DNA from 3 places in the Actinopolymorpha sp. NPDC004070 genome. Region 1 is predicted to be linked to each of the others. Evidence: predicted binding sites of a transcription regulator. Region 1 holds the regulator's gene; each other region holds the start of a gene.
What was found. The regulator HrcA, encoded in region 1, represses chaperone genes, less so after heat shock. The targets are predictions, from matches to a motif close to TTGGCACTCGNNNNNNNCGAGTGCCAA.
Positions count from the first base shown of each region.

Region 1 (6,302 bases):
GCAGGCGGGCTTGCAGGCCGAACATCTCCTGATGCTCCTCAGGCTCGGCGTGGTCGTACCCCAGCAGGTGCAGGATCCCGTGAGTGGCGAGCAGCTGCAACTCGTCCTCGGTGGAGTGACCGGCGTCCTTCGCCTGGCGTTCGGCGACCTGCGGGCACAACACCACGTCGCCCAGCAGCCCGCTCGGCGGCTCCTCGCCCTCCCGGCCGGGCCGCAGCTCGTCCATCGGGAACGCGAGTACGTCGGTCGGTCCGGGCTCGTCCATCCATCGCACGTGGTGCTCGGCCATCGTCTCCTCGTCGACGAGGACGACCGACAGCTCGGCCTGCGGGTGCAGGCGCATCCGGTCCAGAACGAAGCGGGCGAGCCGGGACAGCTCGCGCTCGTCGACCTCGACGCCGGACTCGTTGGCGATGTCAATGCTCATGGGCGCTTCACAGGTGCCTTCGCGATGGTGGCGGAATCTCGGTGGCGTCTCGGCGGGTCTCGGTGCGTCTTGGTGGCGTCTCGACGGTGCCGTGCGCTGGACCGATCGGCGAGCCGGTCAGGGACGCCGCGGCGCGGGCTGACGCCGGCCGACCTCGACCGGACGGCCGCCGGTGTCCGTGGAGCGCTTGGCCTCGTAGGCGTCGTAGGCGGCGACGATCCGGCCCACCAGCTTGTGGCGTACGACGTCCTGGCTGCCCAGCGTGCTGAAGTGCACGTCGTCGAGCCCGTCGAGGATGTCGTGGACGACCTTCAGCCCCGACGACGTGCCACCCGGCAGGTCGATCTGGGTGACGTCGCCGGTCACCACCATCTTGGAGCCGAAGCCCAGGCGGGTGAGGAACATCTTCATCTGCTCCGGCGAGGTGTTCTGCGCCTCGTCCAGAATGATGAACGCGTCGTTGAGGGTGCGGCCACGCATGTAGGCGAGCGGCGCGACCTCGATCGTTCCGGCGGTCAGCAGCCGCGGGATCGAGTCGGGGTCGATCATGTCGTGCAGCGCGTCGTACAGCGGCCGGAGGTAGGGGTCGATCTTCTCCGAGAGGGTGCCGGGCAGGAACCCGAGCCGCTCACCGGCCTCGACCGCCGGACGAGTGAGGATGATCCGGTTGACCTGCTTGGCCTGCAGCGCCTGGACCGCCTTCGCCATCGCGAGGTAGGTCTTGCCGGTGCCGGCCGGGCCGATGGAGAAGATCACCGTGTGCTGGTCGATCGCGTCGACATAGCGCTTCTGCCCGACCGTCTTGGGCCGGATCGTCCGGCCGCGGTTGGACAGGATGTTGAGGGTGAGGACGTCGGTGGGGCGTTCGGCGTCGCGGGTCCGCAGCATCGCCACGCTGCGCTCCACCGCGTCGGAGGTCAGGCCGTGCCCGGAGCGGACGATCGCGACCAGCTCGTCGAAGAGCTGCTCGACGAGGATGCGCTCCTCCGGCGACGCGGTCACGGTGATCTCGTTGCCGCGGACGTGGATCTGCGCGTCGAACTCCTTCTCCGCCACTCGGAGAAACTCGTCGCGCGGCCCGAGCAGGCTCACCATCGAGATGCTGGAGGGTACGACGATCTTGGTCTGTGTGGGGCTGGTCTGCGCCATGGGCGGCCTGTTCGGCCCCTCCTTCGGTATCCCGACGCTCGAAACGTCGTTCATCGTAGCTCCGCCCGGCCGGAACCGGGACTGGTATTTCCGCTGTGGGCGAGATGCCCCGGTGTGCCGCGGCGTGCGGATCACCCCGGGAACCCCCCTCGGGGCGGCCGGCACCGGCGGCGGGGCCGGGCCGTCGGCAGGGCCGGGGCCGGGGCCGCGACCGCGCCGCGACCTAGCCGAGCGCGTCGGACATCTGCCGTCCGGCCAGCACGTGCAGGTGGCAGTGGAGCACGCCCTGGCCACCCTCCGTGCCGATGTTGGTGACCACGCGGTAGCCGGACTCGCGTACGCCCAACTGGTCGGCCACCGCGGCGCACTCGCGCAGCAGCTCACCGGCCAGCCCGGGGTCGGCGGCGACCACCGCGTCGAGGTCGGCCCGGTGGTCCTTGGGGATCACCAGCACGTGCACCGGCGCCTGCGGGCTCACGTCGGGGAAGGCCAGCGTGTGCTCGGTCTCCCGGATCACCTCCGCCGGAATCTCCCCCGCCACGATGCGGCAGAACACGCAGTCGGCGTCGCTCGTCACGCCCGACTCCCCTCGGTCGGCTCGGTCACGGCGGTCGGCCCGGTCGGCCCGGTTGCCTCGTTCGGCTCGGTCACGTGGTTCAGCCGTTGAAGGCGTCGCGGATGCGGGAGAAGACCCCACCGCGCCGCTCGGAGGTGAACTGCCCGCTGGCCTTCTCCTCGCCACGCAGCCGCGCGAGCTCGGTGAGCAGCTCCCGCTGGGCGTGGTCGAGCCGGGACGGGGTCTCCACCACCACGTGCACCACCAGGTCGCCGCGCCGGGAACCGCCGGACAGGTGGGGTACGCCGCGGCCGGGGATCACCAGCTCGTGGCCGGACTGGGTGCCCGCCTTGGCCTCCACCTCGACGGAGTCCTCGTCCAGGGTGTCCAGGGTGATCGTGGTGCCGAGCGCGGCGGCGGTCATCGGCAGCTTGACGGTGCAGTGCAGGTCGTTGCCGTGCCGGGTCCACACCTCGTGCGGCTCGACCTGTATCTCGACGTACAGGTCGCCGGCGGGTCCGCCACCGGGCCCCACCTCTCCCTGGCCGGACAGCTGGATGCGGGTGCCGTCGTCGACACCGGCCGGAATCTTGACCGCGAGCGTACGGCGGGACAGCACCCGGCCCTCCCCCGCGCATTCCGGGCAGGGGTTGGGGATGATCGTCCCGAAGCCCTGGCAACGGGGGCACGGCCGGGTGGTCATCACCTGGCCCAGGAACGAGCGCTGGACGGAGTTGACCTCGCCGCGGCCCTCGCACACCGTGCAGGTGGTCGGCGACGTTCCCGGAGCGGCGCCACCGCCCTGGCAGCTCTGGCACACCACGGCGGTGTCGACCTGGATCTCCTTGACCGCGCCGAACACCGCCTCGGCCAGGTCGACCGGCAGCCGCAACAGCGCGTCCTGGCCACGCCGGGTGCGCGGACGCGGGCCGCGGGTGCCGGATGAGCCGAAGAACGCGTCCATGATGTCGGTGAAGGAGAACCCGGGACCGAAGCCCGCGCCCTGGCCCGCACCGGACGCCAGGGGGTCGCCGCCCAGGTCGTACACCTCGCGCTTCTTCGGGTCCGACAGGACCTCGTAGGCGCGGGTGACCTCCTTGAACCGCTCCTGCGTCTCGGGGTCGGGGTTGACGTCTGGGTGCAGCGTGCGCGCCAGCCGACGGTAGGCCTTCTTGATCTCCTCCGCGGAGGCGTCGCGGCGGACGCCGAGGAGCTCGTAGTAGTCCTGGCTCATGCTCTGGGATGCCTTCGGCACTGACTCATTCCCTCGGATCATTCCCCTGCGAGGATCTGGCTGACATAGCGGGCTACGGCGCGAACCGCTCCCATGGTGCCCGGGTAATCCATTCGGGTCGGCCCGACCACCCCGAGATTGGCGACGGCCTCGTCCCCAGGACCATAGCCGGTGGTGACCACCGAGGCCGTGGAGAGTTCGACGAAGGGGTTTTCGTGACCGATCCGGACGGTGAACCCGGACGGGTCGGTGGCCTCACCGATGAGGCGGAGCAGGACGACCTGCTCCTCCAGCGCCTCCAGGACCGGCCGGATGGAGGTGTGGAACTCCGCGCCGAACGGGATGAGGTTGGCCGTACCGCTCACCGCGATCCGGCCCTCGGTGCGTTCGGCGACGGTCTCCAGGAACGTCGACACGATGGCGGTGACCTGCGAGCGTTGGGACACCTCGAAGGTGTCCGGTAGGTCGGCAACCGCCGACGCGGCCTCGGTGAGCGGCCGCCCGGTGACCGCGGCGTTCAGCCGGGACCGGACGTCGCGCAGGAACTCGTCGGCCACCGTGGTGCCCACGTCGACCACCCGCTGCTCCACCCGGCCGGTGCTGGTGATCAAAACGATCAGCAGCCGGCTCGACGACAACGTGACGAGTTCCACATGCCGGACGGTGGACCGGGTGAGCGTGGGGTACTGCACGACCGCGACCTGCCGGGTGATCTGGGCGAGCAGGCGCACCGTGCGGTGCACCACGTCGTCCAGGTCGACAGCGCCCTCGAGGAACGCCGAGATGGCGCGGCGCTCGGCGCTGGACATCGGCTTGATCGTGGTCAGCCGGTCGACGAAGAGGCGGTAGCCCTTGTCGGTGGGGATCCGGCCGGCGCTGGTGTGCGGCTGGGCGATGTAGCCCTCCTCCTCCAGCGCGGCCATGTCGTTGCGCACGGTCGCCGGAGAGACACCCAGGTTGTGCCGGTCGACCAGGGCCTTCGATCCGACCGGCTCCTCGGTGTGGACGTAGTCCTCGACGATCGCGCGGAGGACGGCCAACTTCCGGTCGTCGAGCATTGGCTTCGGCCTCCTTCGTCCTGGCGCGGTTCCACGTGTTTCTGCGGTGCTGTTGCCTGCGGTGTTGCTGTGCTGCTCGCTGCTTGTCCTGCTGTCCCGCTCGTGCGGCTGGTCGTGCCGGTCCCGCTGACCGCGCGGTGGTTCGGACGGTACCGGCCCGGGCGAGCCGCCGGGCGTGGCAGTGGGCCCGCCCACCTCGACGAGCCCACGCGCGAGTACGCCGTCCGAACGGATCTTGGACCGGCACCAGACTGGCACTCGCCGAACCTGAGTGCCAGTCTACGGCGACACGGCCACCTTGTGCTGACCACGGCAATGGGATGCTGTGGGCGTGAATGTCCCCCGTACCGGCCGGACCGAGAAGTGGACCGAGGTCGGCCAAGGCTGCTTCGCCCGGCGCTACCCGTCGTTCGACGTCACCGTGGGCGTGGTCGTCGGCGCCGACGGGCTGCTCGTCGTGGACACCAGGGGCGGCCCGCGCGAAGCGGACGAACTCCGCGCGGACCTCGCCGAGTTGTCCGACCTGCCGGTCCGGTGGGTCGTCGACACCCACTGGCACTTCGACCACACGTTCGGTAACCAGCGGTTCGCCGACGCCACGATCTACGGGCACGAGACGGTTCCCGGTGCGCTCGCCGAGTGGGGCGAGCATGCGCGCGCGGCCCTCGCCGGCCGTTCGCCTGAGTGGGAGCGGGACATGGCCGATCTCGTGCTGACCCCGCCCACCCGTACGTTCGCCTCGGTGTCCGTGATCGACCTCGGCGACCGCGTGGTCGAGCTCGTCCACCCCGGCCGTGGCCACACCGACGGCGACGTGGCGATCCGGGTGCCGGACGCCGACGTCGTGTTCGCCGGTGACCTGGTGGAGGAGTCCGGTCCGCCGGCGTACGGCGACGACTCGTTCCCGCTGGAGTGGCCGTCGACACTGGAGGTGTTGACCGGCCTGCTCACGCCGTCGTCGGCGGTGGTGCCGGGTCACGGTGCGGTGGTGGACCAGGCGTTCGTGACCGCGCAGTTCGGCGACGCCACCGCGGTCGCGGAGACGATCCGCCGGCTGGCGGGCGAGGGTGTGCCGGAGGCCGAGGCGCTTGCGGCGGCGGAGTGGCCCTACCCCACCGAGCGGCTGGCCGAGGCGGTTCGCCGGGGCTACCGGCACCTGCGGGAGTCCGGCGCTCCTATGACCGGGCCCGAAGGACCGGGGCCGGGCCGGCGTTCCCTCCCCCTGCTGGGCCAGTAGCCGAACGCCACCGGACGTACGACGAACGGCGCCTGCGAGGCCCGGCCCCGGGCCGGCGGCGTGGCGTTCCCCGATCGCGGGCCGGTCCGCCGCTACGCTCACCGATCATGGCCGGACCTGGTGATCGCTATACGCAGGACGTCCTGACCACCGACTGGCGGGCACCGAAGCTCGGCCGGACGGTCGAGGTGGACGTCGAGCCCGAGATGGTGCTCGAGGACGCCACCACGGGCTTCTGCGGCGCGGTGGTCGCGATCGAACGCGACCTCGTGGTGCTGGAGGACCGGCGCGGGGCTCGGCGCAGCTATCCGTACGGCCCGGGGTTCTGGCTGGAGGGAAAGCCGGTCGCGATCCGGCGCCCGAAGGCCGCGCCGGCCGCCGGACCCGCCCGCACCGCGTCCGGTTCGATCGCGGTCCGCAACTCCCGGGCCAGGGTCGCCCGGGCCAGCCGGATCTACGTCGAGGGCCGCCACGACGCCGAGCTGATCGAGAAGGTGTGGGGCGACGACCTGCGGATCGAGGGCGTCGCCGTGGAGTATCTCGAAGGCGTGGACGACCTCGCCGCCGTCGTGGCGGAGTTCCGGCCCGAGCCCCGGCGCCGGCTCGGCGTCCTCGTCGACCACCTGGTGCCCGGCAGCAAG
Region 1 covers NZ_JBEXMJ010000015.1:86,156-92,457, reverse strand. Annotated here, with positions in the region: gene ybeY (rRNA maturation RNase YbeY) at 1-427, opposite strand, end outside; gene ABZV93_RS24640 (PhoH family protein) at 545-1,576, opposite strand; gene ABZV93_RS24635 (histidine triad nucleotide-binding protein) at 1,800-2,153, opposite strand; gene dnaJ (molecular chaperone DnaJ) at 2,233-3,366, opposite strand; gene hrcA (heat-inducible transcriptional repressor HrcA) at 3,405-4,424, opposite strand; gene ABZV93_RS24620 (MBL fold metallo-hydrolase) at 4,756-5,661, shown strand; gene ABZV93_RS24615 (DUF3097 domain-containing protein) at 5,769-6,302, shown strand, end outside.

Region 2 (6,302 bases), on a different contig from region 1:
CCTCGCCCAGAAGGAAGGCCGCGCGGTCACCCTCCTCCGCCGCACCGGTACCCGCCCGGACATGTGGCGAGGTGAGTGGCACGCCGGGTCGACTGGAGGGATGAAGGCCTACGAGGCTGCCGACAAGGACGCCGTGCTTAGGTGGGCAGCAGACCTCCCGGCGGGGGTTCGGCTGATCCTCGACCCCGACAGCAACGAGTGGATTCCGTGGGAGGACATGGACGTGGAGGCCTACGTCACCCGCGACCCGGAGGATCGAGAGCAGCGGAGGACGTGACGGGGCGCGATCTCTGTCCTCCTGGCGGCGTTCTTGTAGGTAGTAAGACGCAACGCCCGTGGATTGGTCCGTGACCAGATGACCGCCGCCGCACCTTGTTGATGCCGGCACCGCCAACCGCAGCAAGGGCTATTCCTGTCAACTAGCTGTTGACATCTACTGAGTTCCCGTTGCGAAGACGCGACGATGCCGCGGGGGGGCCGTCGAGGGACTCGATGGTGGCGATGGACGGACCGCGGCGCGTACGCAGATCGCGGGAGACGGCCTCGGCGTCCCTGAGCGCCCGGATCGCGTTCGCGCCGGCCAGCTTGGCGAGGTCCTGTTCGGACCAGCCGCGTTCCAGCAGCGCCGCGAAGAGCAGCGGGTAGCCCGACACGTCGCCGAGCCCCACCGGGAACGTGTCGGTGCCGTCGTAGTCGCCGCCGAGCCCGATGTGGTCGATACCTGCCACCTCGCGTACGTGCTCCACATGCGCCACCACGTCGGAGAGCGCGGCGTCCGGCTTCGGGTGCTCCTTGCGCCACTGCCGACTGAACTCGAAGAACGCACTGAGGTCGGTCGGGCTAATGCCCTGTGCCCGCGCCGCCTCCGACGCCTCCACCCGCCAGAGCGCGCACGCGGGTGAGACGAACTCCGGCACGAACGTCACCATGCACACGCCGCCGTTCGCCGGAAGCAGGGCGAGCACGTCGTCGGGGACGTTCCGCGCCACGTCACACACCGCCCGGGCCGAGGAGTGGGAGAAGATCACCGGCGCCTCGCTGCTCGCCAGAGCTGCCCGCATGGTGTCGGCGGAGACGTGGGACAGGTCGACGAGCATGCCCAGCCGGTTCATCTCGGCGACGACTTCCAGCCCGAACTTCGACAGCCCGCCGACAGCCGGCTCGTCGGTCGCGGAGTCCGCCCACGGAACGTTGTCGTTGTGAGTGAGCGTCATGTACCGCACGCCGAGCGCGTGCATCGCGCGGAGCGTGGCCAGCGAACAGTCGATGGAGTGGCCGCCTTCCATACCCATCAGGGACGCGATCCGGCCGGAGGCGAAAACCTGCTCCACCTCGTCGGCCGTGGTCGCCAACCCGAACGTGTCGGCGTACCGGCTGACCATCGCGTGCACGGCGTCGACCTGCTCCAGCGTCGCCGAGACCGCGTGGTCGCCCTGCAGCCGGCTCGGCACGTAGACCGACCAGAACTGCGCGCCGACGTGACCCTGCCGCAGCCGCGGGATGTCGGTCTGCAGGCTGGGCTGGTCGACGGCGATGTCCACCTTGTCGAAGTCGTACGCGCTGGCGTGCCGCATCGCGATCGGCAGGTCGTTGTGCCCGTCGACCAGCGGATGGGCGGCGAGCAGGGCCCGCGCTCGGTCGAGGTGGTCGGCAGGAGTCGTGGTGGCCATGCCCCGATCTTGCCGTGGGCGCCTCGCCGACATGCAGAAGGGCGGCCCTGGAGTGTTCCAGGACCGCCCTGCCGCTGTGATGCGGGAGTTACCGGGCTTCGAGCGAACTCAGAAGTCCATGCCTCCACCGTCGGGCATGCCGCCGCCCGCCGGGGCCTTCTCCTTCTCCGGCTTGTCCGCGACGACCGCCTCGGTGGTGAGGAACAGGCCGGCGATGGACGAGGCGTTCTGCAGCGCCGAGCGCACGACCTTGGCCGGGTCGGGAACGCCTGCCGCGAGCAGGTCGACGTACTCGCCGGTCGCGGCGTTGAGGCCGTGGCCGTCGGGGAGTCCGCGGACCTTCTCGGCGACAACGCCGCCCTCGAGGCCGGCGTTGACCGCGATCTGCTTCAGCGGAGCCTCGAGCGCCACCTTGACGATGTTGGCGCCGGTGGCCTCGTCACCTTCGAGGTCGAGCTTGTCGAAGGCCTTCTTGCCGGCCTGGACGAGCGCCACGCCGCCACCGGCGACGATGCCCTCCTCGACCGAGGCCTTCGCCGCGCGAACGGCGTCCTCGATGCGGTGCTTGCGCTCCTTCAGCTCCACCTCGGTGGCGGCGCCGACCTTGATCACCGCAACGCCGCCGGCCAGCTTGGCCAGCCGCTCCTGCAGCTTCTCGCGGTCGTAGTCGGAGTCGCTGCGCTCGATCTCGGCGCGGATCTGGTTGACCCGGCCGGAGATCTGCTCGGGGTCACCGGCACCCTCGACGATCGTCGTCTCGTCCTTGGTGACGACGACCTTGCGGGCGCGGCCGAGCAGGTCGAGACCGGCGTTCTCCAGCTTCAGGCCGACCTCCTCGGAGATGACCTGGCCACCGGTGAGGATGGCGATGTCGCCGAGCATGGCCTTGCGGCGGTCACCGAAGCCGGGAGCCTTGACGGCAACCGACTTGAAGGTGCCGCGGACCTTGTTGACGACGAGCGTGGCCAGGGCCTCGCCCTCGACGTCCTCGGCGATGATCGCCAGCGGCTTGCCGGACTGCATGACCTTCTCCAGCAGAGGGAGCATGTCCTTCACCGCGGAGATCTTGCCGTTGTAGACGAGAACGTAGGGGTCGTCGAGGACGGCCTCCATGCGCTCGGCGTCGGTCCAGAAGTACGGCGAGATGTAGCCCTTGTCGAAGCGCATACCCTCGGTGAGCTCGAGCTCGAGCCCGAAGGTGTTGCTCTCCTCGACGGTGATGACGCCTTCCTTGCCGACCTTGTCCATCGCCTCGGCGATGATCTCGCCGACGCTCGCGTCGCCACCGGCGGAGACGGCCGCCACAGAGGCGATCTGCTCCTTGGTCTCGACGTCCTTGGCGGCCTGGGCGAGCTGCTCGGTCACCCGGTCGACGGCGGCCTCGATGCCACGCTTGAGGCCCATCGGGTTGGCCCCGGCGGCGACGTTGCGCAGACCCTCGCGGACCAGCGCCTGGGCGAGCACGGTCGCGGTCGTGGTGCCGTCACCGGCCACATCGTCGGTCTTCTTGGCAACTTCCTTGACGAGCTCGGCCCCGATCTTCTCCCACGGGTCCTCGAGCTCGATCTCCTTCGCGATGGAGACGCCGTCGTTGGTGATCGTCGGCGCGCCCCACTTCTTCTCCAGGACGACGTTGCGGCCCTTGGGGCCGAGAGTCACCTTGACGGCGTCGGCGAGGGTGTTCATTCCCCGCTCGAGACCGCGGCGCGCGTCCTCGTTGAACGAGATGATCTTGGGCATCTAGCTGGATCCTCCCCCAGGTGGGTGGATGGTCGTGGGTTCGGGTCGACGCCCGCGACGGACGCTTCCCGGCCAGGCCGGGAACCTCGTCGAACCAAACCAAGTGGATTGTCACTCGCGACCTTCGAGTGCTAACACGTGTTTAGCACTCGCCCTGGGAGAGTGCAAGCCGAGGGCGGGGAGGCCGGACAAGCCGAGACCCCGGCCCTCGCAGCGTGCCCATCGATCCTTCACCGACGGACACACCCTCGCACACGTGTTGCCGCAGACGGGTTGCCGCAGACGGGTTGCCGCACACAGGTTGTTGCCGCACACAGGTTGTTGCCGCACACAGGTTGTTGCCGCACACGGGTTGCCGCACACGGGTTGCCGCACACGGGTTGCCGCGGACACGCCGGGGCCCGGACGGATCCTCCCGCCCGGGCCCCGGCGTCGCCTTCCGTGGTCTGGCTCAGACCGGGCGCACCTCGTGCGCTTCAAGCCCCTTCGGGCCACGGACGACCTCGAACTCGACGGCCTGGCCGTCGGCGAGGGACTTGTATCCGTCCATCTGGATCTTCGACCAGTGGACGAAGACGTCGTTACCGTCGTCCACCGCAATGAAGCCGTAGCCCTTTTCCGAGTTGAACCACTTCACGGTTCCCTGCGTCATGCCCTCTCCTCAGACCCGTTCGGGTGTCAGACCCGCCCGGCGCGGGCCCGGGTCGTACTCACCGCACCCGTCCCGCGAGGGGAGGTGTTGCGATCGATCAGCGCGCATTCCCACCGTTGGCGGTCGAGCCGTTACGCACGATCATGGCGACCACGGCCGACCATAACCAAAAACGTGTCCGGTGTGGAGATGTCTGAACGATCTCGTTTGGGCCAGGTTCGGCCCCGTCACCCCACTCAGAATCACGGAACGTCAACGGTCTACTACATCGGCCACAGCGCGTAACTACCATCCCGCTATGCAGGACAAAACGTCAGCTGGCCAGCGGAGACGCCCCGAAGGATTCCGCCCAGTCGTAGGTCAGTTCCTCGTCGCCGGAGCGCCACCGGCGCGGAACCGTCGACCACAACCAGTCCAGTGGCTCGAGCCCGCCGGGCTGCCCGCCGTCCAGGGCCAGCCGGACGGCCGCGCGCAGGTCGGCGTCCACCTTCGGCGTACGGGAGGCAGGGTCCACCGAGACGAACAACGCCGTCCCCGAGCGGGCTACCAGGTCGAGGAACTGGCGGTTCTTCTCCCACGGCGTCACCGGCGTGCACGGCACGCAGTCGGCGTCGGCGGCGAAGAACGCACCGTGCTGGGCGAGCCGGTACGCGAGCGTGTTGACGCCCATCCGGCGGGTGCGTTCCCAGTCCCGGCCGGAGGTGTCGTCACCGATCCGCTGCACCTCCACCAGGCCGGCGGCCAGGTGCCCGACGGTGTTGCAGCCGATCACCACCGCACTGCCGGCACCCTCGCGGATCGTCTCGTACAGCCGCAGCAGGATCTCGGCGTTCGTACGCCCGCGGTCGGCGAAGTGCCATCCGGGGTCGGTCAGCCCCGCACCCATCGCCGGGCCGAACCGGCCGAACGCGTCGAAGGTCGAGAAGTCGTGCTTGACCAGCTCGAAGCCCCAGCCGACCAGCCGGGCCACGTCCTCGCCGATCGTGCGCAGGTTGTCCGGCAGGGTGAGGTCGAGCGGCTGCTCGCGTGCCGGGCGCGGGCCCGGCCGCAGCCGCGGCGGGTCGGTCACGGTGGACAGCGCGGCGGGGCGCATCCAGATCCCCGGCCGGGCACCCCGCGCCGCGATGTCGGCGGCGAAGCCCGGCATGTCGTCGAAGAGGCCGGGGACACCGGCGGTCCAGGGGCCACCCGGGCAGACGCCACCGGGGCTCCAGCCGGCGTCGACGACACAGAACGGCCGCACCGGATGGCCGTCGGCGTACGACACGATCGTCTCGGCGTCGCGCAGGATCTGGGCGGGGCCGAAGTCGCGGCCGTAGGCGTAGTACCAGTTGTTGGCGCCGACCACTGGCTCGGCCACCGGCAGCGGGTCGGCGCACATCGCCGCTGTCAACCCGCGCTGGACGGCGTAGGGCGAGGCGTTCGCGTCGCCGGCGACCTCGACCACCGTGGCCGCGGACAGCACCCGATCCCCCAGCGAGACCGGGCCGCCGCCGTTGCGGACGTCGAGCCACAACGAGCAGCCGTCCTCGTCGACGGTCCAGGCGCAGAAGGCGTTCGGGCGTACGCGAACGCCCATGCCCGTGGTCGTCGCGGACACCGGGTCGTGCGCGAGCCACGACCACGGCAGCAGCCGCTCGGGCTGGTGGTGCCTCCAGGCGAGGTCACCGTAGGAGCGTTCCCAGGCGTCGCCGAGGACCAGCGCGGACGTGGCCACGCGGCGCCGCCAGCGCAGCACCACCCAGGACAGGCCGGCGTCCGGGCAGGCCACCGTGACGTCGAGACCGTTCGGCCCCTGGACCAGCCCGACCTCCACCTCGGCGGTGGTGAACCTGGTGGTCGGACCCGCGTCAAGGCGCGCTTGACGCGGGCCGTCGGTGCGCTCGTGCAGCACGAACGCCGCGTCCGGAATCGCGGGCGCCGGCGCGGTGACGCCGCCCGTCGCCGCCGGTGAGCTCAGCGGGCACCGCCGGCGACGGCGGGGATCACCGAGACCTGCGTACCCTCCGGGGTCGGGGTGTCCAGGCCGCCGGCGAAGCGCACGTCCTCCTCGCCGACATAGACGTTGACGAACCTGCGCAGCTTGCCTGCGTCGTCGAGCACACGCGCGCGGATGCCGGGGTAGTTCGCGTCCAGCGACTCCAGCACCTCGGCCAGGGTGTCGCCGTCGGCCTTCACCTCCGACGAGCCGCCGGTGTAGGTGCGCAGGATGGTGGGGATCCGAACCTTCACGCTCATGC
Region 2 covers NZ_JBEXMJ010000005.1:157,283-163,584, forward strand. Annotated here, with positions in the region: gene ABZV93_RS11445 (hypothetical protein) at 1-277, shown strand, start outside; gene ABZV93_RS11450 (dipeptidase) at 420-1,670, opposite strand; gene groL (chaperonin GroEL) at 1,779-3,410, opposite strand; gene ABZV93_RS11460 (cold-shock protein) at 3,862-4,062, opposite strand; gene ABZV93_RS11465 (hypothetical protein) at 4,376-5,956, opposite strand; gene ABZV93_RS11470 (MoaD/ThiS family protein) at 6,019-6,300, opposite strand; gene thrC (threonine synthase) at 6,297-6,302, opposite strand, start outside.
Region 2: groL (chaperonin GroEL) is a predicted target of HrcA. The motif match lies at 3,553-3,579, and genes of this name have one in related genera.

Region 3 (6,302 bases), on a different contig from region 1:
TTCTCCAGCACGACGAGCCGGTCGGCCAGCACCATGGCGTCGAGTGGTTCGTGGGTGACGAGGATGCAGGTCCCGTCGTACGCCGAGAGGTGGCGGCGAAGGTCGGCGCGGACGTCGACCCGGGTGCTCGCGTCCAGCGCCGCGAGCGGCTCGTCCAGCAACAGCAGGCGGGGCGTCACGGCGAGTGCCCGGGCCAGCGCGACCCGCTGCGCCTGCCCGCCGCTCAGCGCGCGCGGCCTGGCATCGGCGACGTGGGCCAGCCCGACGCGTTCCAGCCAGGACAGGGCCGCCGCGCGCGCCGTCGCCTTCGCCACACCGTGCGCCCGCGGACCGAACGCCACGTTGTCCAGCGCGGACAGGTGCGGGAACAGCAGGTAGTCCTGGAAGACCACGCCGATCGGGCGCTGCTCCACCCGCAGGTAGTCCCGCGTCTCCGGCCGGTCCAGCACCTGGTCGTCCAGGTGGATCTCACCGGAGCTCAGTGGCTGGAGCCCGGCCAGCGCGCGCAGTGTGGTCGACTTGCCGGCCCCGTTCGGGCCGAGCAGCGCCACCACCTCACCGGGGCCGGCGGCCAGGTCGAGATCGAGCGTGAACGGCGGCCGCCGGACGACGACGTGTGCCCGCAGGCTCATCGGGGCACCCATCGGTCGCGCAGAGCGGCGAGCACAACCACCGACACGACGAGCAGCAGCAGGCTGAGGACGATCGCGGCGTCCGGGCTGGTCTCCATCGCGACGTACACCGCGAGCGGCATCGTCTGCGTCGTTCCGGGGAAGTTGCCGGCGAACGTGATCGTGGCTCCGAACTCACCCAGCGCGCGGGCCCAGGCGAGCACCGCGCCGGCCGCCACACCCGGAGCGACGAGGGGGAGGGTGACCCGGCGGAACGTCAGCCAGCCCGAGGCGCCGAGCGTGGCGGCGGCGTCCTCGTAGCGCCGGTCCGCCGCGCGCAGTGCCCCCTCCACGCTCAGCACCAGGAACGGCGTGGCGACGAACGCCTCGGCGAGGACGACCGCCGCGGTGGTGAACGGCAGCGACAGGCCGAACCACGCGTCCAGCCACTGTCCCACCAGACCGCGCCGGCCCAGCACGAGCAGCAACGCGACCCCGCCGACGACAGGTGGCAGGACCAGCGGAACGGTCACCAGGGCGCGCGCCAGGCCGCGTCCAGGGAGCGCGCTCCGGGCGAGCACCCAGGCGAGTGGGACGCCGAGCACCAGCGCGACCAGCGTCGCGAGGGTCGCGCAGACCAGGGACAGCCGCAGCGCCTGCCAGACCTCCGGCCGGGCCAGCTCCTCGGGCAGCGTGGACCAGGGCGTACGGACCACCAGGCCGAGCAGCGGGACGACCAGGAAAGCCAGCCCCACGCAGGCGGGAACGGCGAGCACGAGCGGAACCCGGGCGCGTACTCCTGCCCGGCGCTGCTCGCCGGCCGTCCCTCCAGCCATGCCCAGACCTTAGGTCGGCCCGGGTCCCGGCAGACGACGGGTACCGGCTGAGCATCGAGTATCCGAGGAGTGCTGGTCGGGGCGGATCACCGGACTGCCCGGCGGCGAGGCATCATCGAGGGCATGGACGAACCCAGGCGGCCCCGCCCCACCCGCCGGTCCGCGGACGCGATCGGCCCGTTGCTGCCCGACCGGGCGACCGAGGACGACCCGGAGCGCTGGGGCGACCGGGACGGGTCCGAGGACGACGCCGACCGCCGCCTACGCGATGAGGTGCCGCCCCACCACGGCCAGTAGGAACAGCCCACGCCCGGTGAGGAGGAGCAGCCGTCAGCGGGAGACCGTCGGCTGCCCGGGCGGTGCCGGTGGAAGGTCCCGGCCCGGACTCCGGTCGCCGGCTCCGTCCCCTCCTGGTTCTCCGGCACGGCCGTCCCGCTGCTCGCGGGCCTCGGCCAGCAGGTCGCGGATGTCGCGGAGCAGCAGGATGTCCTCGGCGGGCGGAACCTCCGGGACGGCTTCGGGGTCGTGGTGGTGACGGCGCAGCGCCGCCAGCCGGTTGACCGGCACCACCACGAGGAAGTAGATCGTGGCGGCGATGATCAGGAAGTTGAACACCGCGTCGACGATCAGCCCGAGGCTGAAGTGCGCGTTGTGAACGGTGAAGCGGCCGACGTTGGTGAGGTCGGGCTTGCCGAAGATCGCCGCCACCAGCGGGTTGATGAACCCCTCGAGCAACCCGGTGACGATCTTGGTGAACGCCGCGCCCAGGACGACCGCGACCGCGAGGTCGAGAACGTTTCCACGCATCAGGAACTGCTTGAACCCCTTGAACATCGGGCTCCTTCCGGTCGATGCCGGAACCTACCGCGCACCGGCCGCGCCGCATCACCCCCCGTCCGCGTTCGCGAGCGCCGCACCGCCCCGATCGCGAGGATCCGGTGGGTGTGTCCGGATCCTGAGCAGGGCCACCCGCGATCAGGGCACCGCGGGCGATCACGGCTCCGCGCGCAGCACCAGAGAGATCCGCGACGTGACCGCCGCGCGGGCGAGCTCGGCCGCGGTCTCCGCCGGCACCGCCACCACGACCAGTCCGCCCTCGCCGCCGGCGTCCACCGACCCGCCGGCACCGAGCCCACCGAGTGGTCCGCCGCCCACCGATCCGTCCGCGCCGTCCGATCCGTCCGCTCCGGCACCGACGCTGCCCGGCAGGGCGAGCACCCGGACGTGGGCGGCCACAACTCGGGCCGGGCGGGCCGCCTGGTCGACGTCGGTCTCCGCGGCCAGCAGGTCGATCCGGTCGCCGGGCCGCACCAGAGCCAGCGAGCCGGGGTCGGCGACACGTACCGGAGCGGCTACTACCTGCGCGGTCGAGCGCACCTGGGCCAGCAGGTCCGGACCGAGCACCCGGGCGTCGGTGAGCGGCTCGCCCGCCCGGACCGGACCGGCCAGCACGGCACCGCGGCCGGCCGGCCTACCGGCCCGTGGATCACCAGGGCGCAGGACACCGGCTGGTACGACGTGGGGCGGGAGCGCGACCTCGCGCAGGTCACCCGGTGAGATGGGCGCCCCGCCGGGAAGGTCGCGCGCCGCGGCCAGGACGGTGACGGTGGGCGGCGGCTCGGGCGCCAGCAGGTGCAGGGCCATGGCGACGCCCGCAGCGGCCAGGCCGGCCGCCACCAGACGTCGGTGCCGGGAGATCGCCCGGGCGACCTCGGCCGGCGCACCTCGCCCGCCGTGCCGGTCGCGAGGGCGAGCGGGGGAGCCGGGTACGCCGGCAGGGGAGGCTGCCGAGGACAGCCCACCCGCGCCGAAGCGGCCGGTGGACGAGGTGCCGGTGTGCGAGGTGTCGGTGGACGAGGTGCCGGTGTGCGAGGTGGCAAAGCGACGGCGGGACATGCGACGAGGCTAGGCAGCCGACCCCGCCCCAACCGGGTTGTCCACAGCCAGGCCGCTCAGAACGCCGAATCGCCGTCTGTGGACGAAAACCTGGCAGCCAACCAACGACTCGGCGAACGGCCCGGACATGCGAACTGCCGCCCTCGACCGAGGGCGGCAGTTGCGTACGTACGAAACCCACCGGATCGCCACCGGCGGTGGCGGAACGAGCTAGGCGGCTAGGCGGCGTTGGAGGAACCGGAACTGCTCGAGGTGCCCGCCTTGGACCCGGAGTCCTTGCCCGACCCGCTGCCGGAGCTAACCGAGCTGCTCGAGCTGTCCGACGACTTGCCCGAACCGGAGTCGGCGGAGCTGGACTCCTTGCCGGAGCTGCTGGACTCCTTGGACCCGGAGTCCTTGCCGGCGTTGGAGCCACCGGACCGCTGCTGGCCGTCGCGGCTGTCGGTGCGGTAGAAGCCGGAACCCTTGAAGACCACACCGACCGCACTGAAGACCTTGCGGAGCTTGCCGTTGCACGCGGGGCACACGGTCAGCGGGTCGTCGGAGAACTTCTGGACCGCCTCGAGCTGCTCGCCGCAGTCGACGCAGGAGTACTGATAGGTAGGCACTGCCACCCTCCATGTGCACGGTCTGAAGACCTTCGCCGGCCTCGGCGGCCCGGTCGAAGGCGGCCTGGCCAAGGCGATACCGCAGCAAAGATTAGCACTCCGAGGCAAGGACTGCTAAGCGTCCCGGCCTCGGAGTGCACGAACCATCGAGGACCTCACAGTCCTCGCGAACCATCACACAGTCACTCGAACGCCTTCAGGTCCCGGTCGGTGGCGAACCACAGTGCCTCGGGGATCTCGAAGGTGGCGTAGGAGTAGTTGCCCATCGGAAGCCAGTAGTCGTACTCCCCGACGGTCGATCCCTGCCAGACCAGCACGATCCGCCAGGTGTCGACGTAGAGCGTCCAGACCCGCCGCTTCCGGACGGCGCCCTCCTCCTCGAAGGTGTAGATCCGCTCCAGTTTGACGAGGTTGCCGAGCAGGTCGTCCTTGCGCGACTCCACCTCGCACCCGGGCAGTTGGGCGAGCCCCGCCTCGACGCCCTCACGGATCGTGTCCAGGTCCTCGGCGATCACGTGCTCGTCGAGCTTGCTGACCCACGCCGCGAAGTACGTCTTGGGGTCGTCCTCCTCGGGGGAGAACAGCACGCCCTCCCGGTCCTCGTCCAGCTCGAACTGGTGCCAGTCGGACGGGAACCGGAACGAGAACCGCCCCATCGGGTCCTGGTAGGTGCTCACCCCGGTGAAACGGGGCCGCCCCTCGCGGACGGGAGTGGTCACTTCGTTGCCTCCTGCTGCCTTTGCGCCTGCTGCTGCTCCGCCACCTTGGTCATGACCTCCGGCGCCACCGGAACCTCGGCCAGACGGCTCGCGCCCTTGAGCTCGAGCGTGTCGGAGAAGTGACAGGCTGCCATGTGGTTGTCACCGGTATCGCGGAGCGGGGGCTCCTCGGTCCGGCAGATGTCCTGAGCGTACGGACACCGGGTGTGGAAGTAGCAGCCGGACGGGGGGTTGGCCGGGCTGGGCACGTCGCCGGTGAGCAGCGTGGGCCGGGTCCGCTTGCGGGGGTCCGGCTGCGGCAGCGACGACAGCAGCGCCTCGGTGTAGGGCATCTTCGGGTTGTAGAACAGCTGGTCGGTGGTGCCGACCTCGACCACCTTCCCGACGTACATCACCGCGACCCGGTCCGAGATGTGCTCGACCACGCTGAGGTCGTGGGAGATGAAGAGGTACGTCAGGTCGAAGCGCTCCTGGAGGTCCTCCAGCAGGTTGAGCACCTGGGCCTGCACCGACACGTCCAGCGCTGACACCGGCTCGTCGCAGATGATCAGCTTGGGGTTCAGCGCCAGTGCCCGGGCGATCCCGATGCGCTGGCGCTGGCCACCGCTGAACGCGTGCGGGTAGCGGCTGGCGTGCTCGGGCCGCAGCCCGACCACGGTCAACAGCTCGGCGATGCGGTCCCGCAGCGCCCGCCCGGACAGCGTGTTGTTGATGATCATCGGCTCGGCGATGATCCGGCCGACCGTCATCCGCGAGTCCAGCGACGAGAACGGGTCCTGGAAGATGATCTGCATCTCCGGCCGGATCCGCTTCAGCGTCTTGTGGTCGGCGTCCCCGATGTTGACCTTGCCCAGCTCGGAGTGGTCGAAGACCACCGATCCGTCGGTGGGCTCCTCCAGCCGGAGGATGGTCCGGCCGGTGGTGCTCTTGCCGCACCCGCTCTCGCCGACGATCGAGAACGTCTCGCCGCGGTTGACCGAGAGGTTGACCCCGTCCACAGCCTTCACGTGGCCGACGGTCCGCCTCAGGAAGCCCTGCTTGATGGGGAAGTGCTTCTTGAGGTCGGAGACCTCGAGCAAAACGTCGTTCACGATTCCTCCTACTTGCCCGCGGCGGCGGACGCGGACGCGGCCTCGGCAGGTGTGCTGCCCGGGTAGAGGTGGCACCGGACGTTGTGGTCGGCTTTTCCTTCCACCGGAGCCTCCACCGGCAGAACCGTGTCGCACAACCCCTTCATCGCACTTGGACAGCGCGGGTGGAAGGGGCAGCCCGGAACGGTGGAGTACGGGTCGGGCACCGAGCCCTTGATGACCTCCAGCGGTGTCCCGCGGTTGACGCCGATCCGGGGGATCGACCGCAGCAGCGAGACGGTGTAGGGGTGCTTGGGGTCGTGGAAGATGTCGTCGACCGGCGCGCGTTCGACCACCCGGCCGAGGTACATGACGACCACCTCGTCACACAGCTGGGCCACGACGCCCATGCTGTGGGTGATGAACATGATCGACATGCCGTACTCGTCCTGCAGCTCGCGCATCAGCTCCAGGATCTGCGCCTCGGTGGTGACGTCGAGAGCCGTGGTCGGCTCGTCGGCGATCAGCAGGGTCGGCGTGCACGACAGCGCCATCGCGATCA
Region 3 covers NZ_JBEXMJ010000017.1:12,098-18,399, forward strand. Annotated here, with positions in the region: gene ABZV93_RS25685 (ABC transporter ATP-binding protein) at 1-632, opposite strand, end outside; gene ABZV93_RS25690 (ABC transporter permease) at 629-1,447, opposite strand; gene ABZV93_RS25695 (hypothetical protein) at 1,571-1,744, shown strand; gene mscL (large conductance mechanosensitive channel protein MscL) at 1,778-2,281, opposite strand; gene cpaB (Flp pilus assembly protein CpaB) at 2,441-3,343, opposite strand; gene ABZV93_RS25710 (FmdB family zinc ribbon protein) at 3,562-3,951, opposite strand; gene ABZV93_RS25715 (hypothetical protein) at 4,134-4,670, opposite strand; gene ABZV93_RS25720 (dipeptide ABC transporter ATP-binding protein) at 4,667-5,761, opposite strand; gene ABZV93_RS25725 (ABC transporter ATP-binding protein) at 5,770-6,302, opposite strand, start outside.
Region 3: ABZV93_RS25710 (FmdB family zinc ribbon protein) is a predicted target of HrcA. The motif match lies at 4,043-4,069, and genes of this name have one in related genera.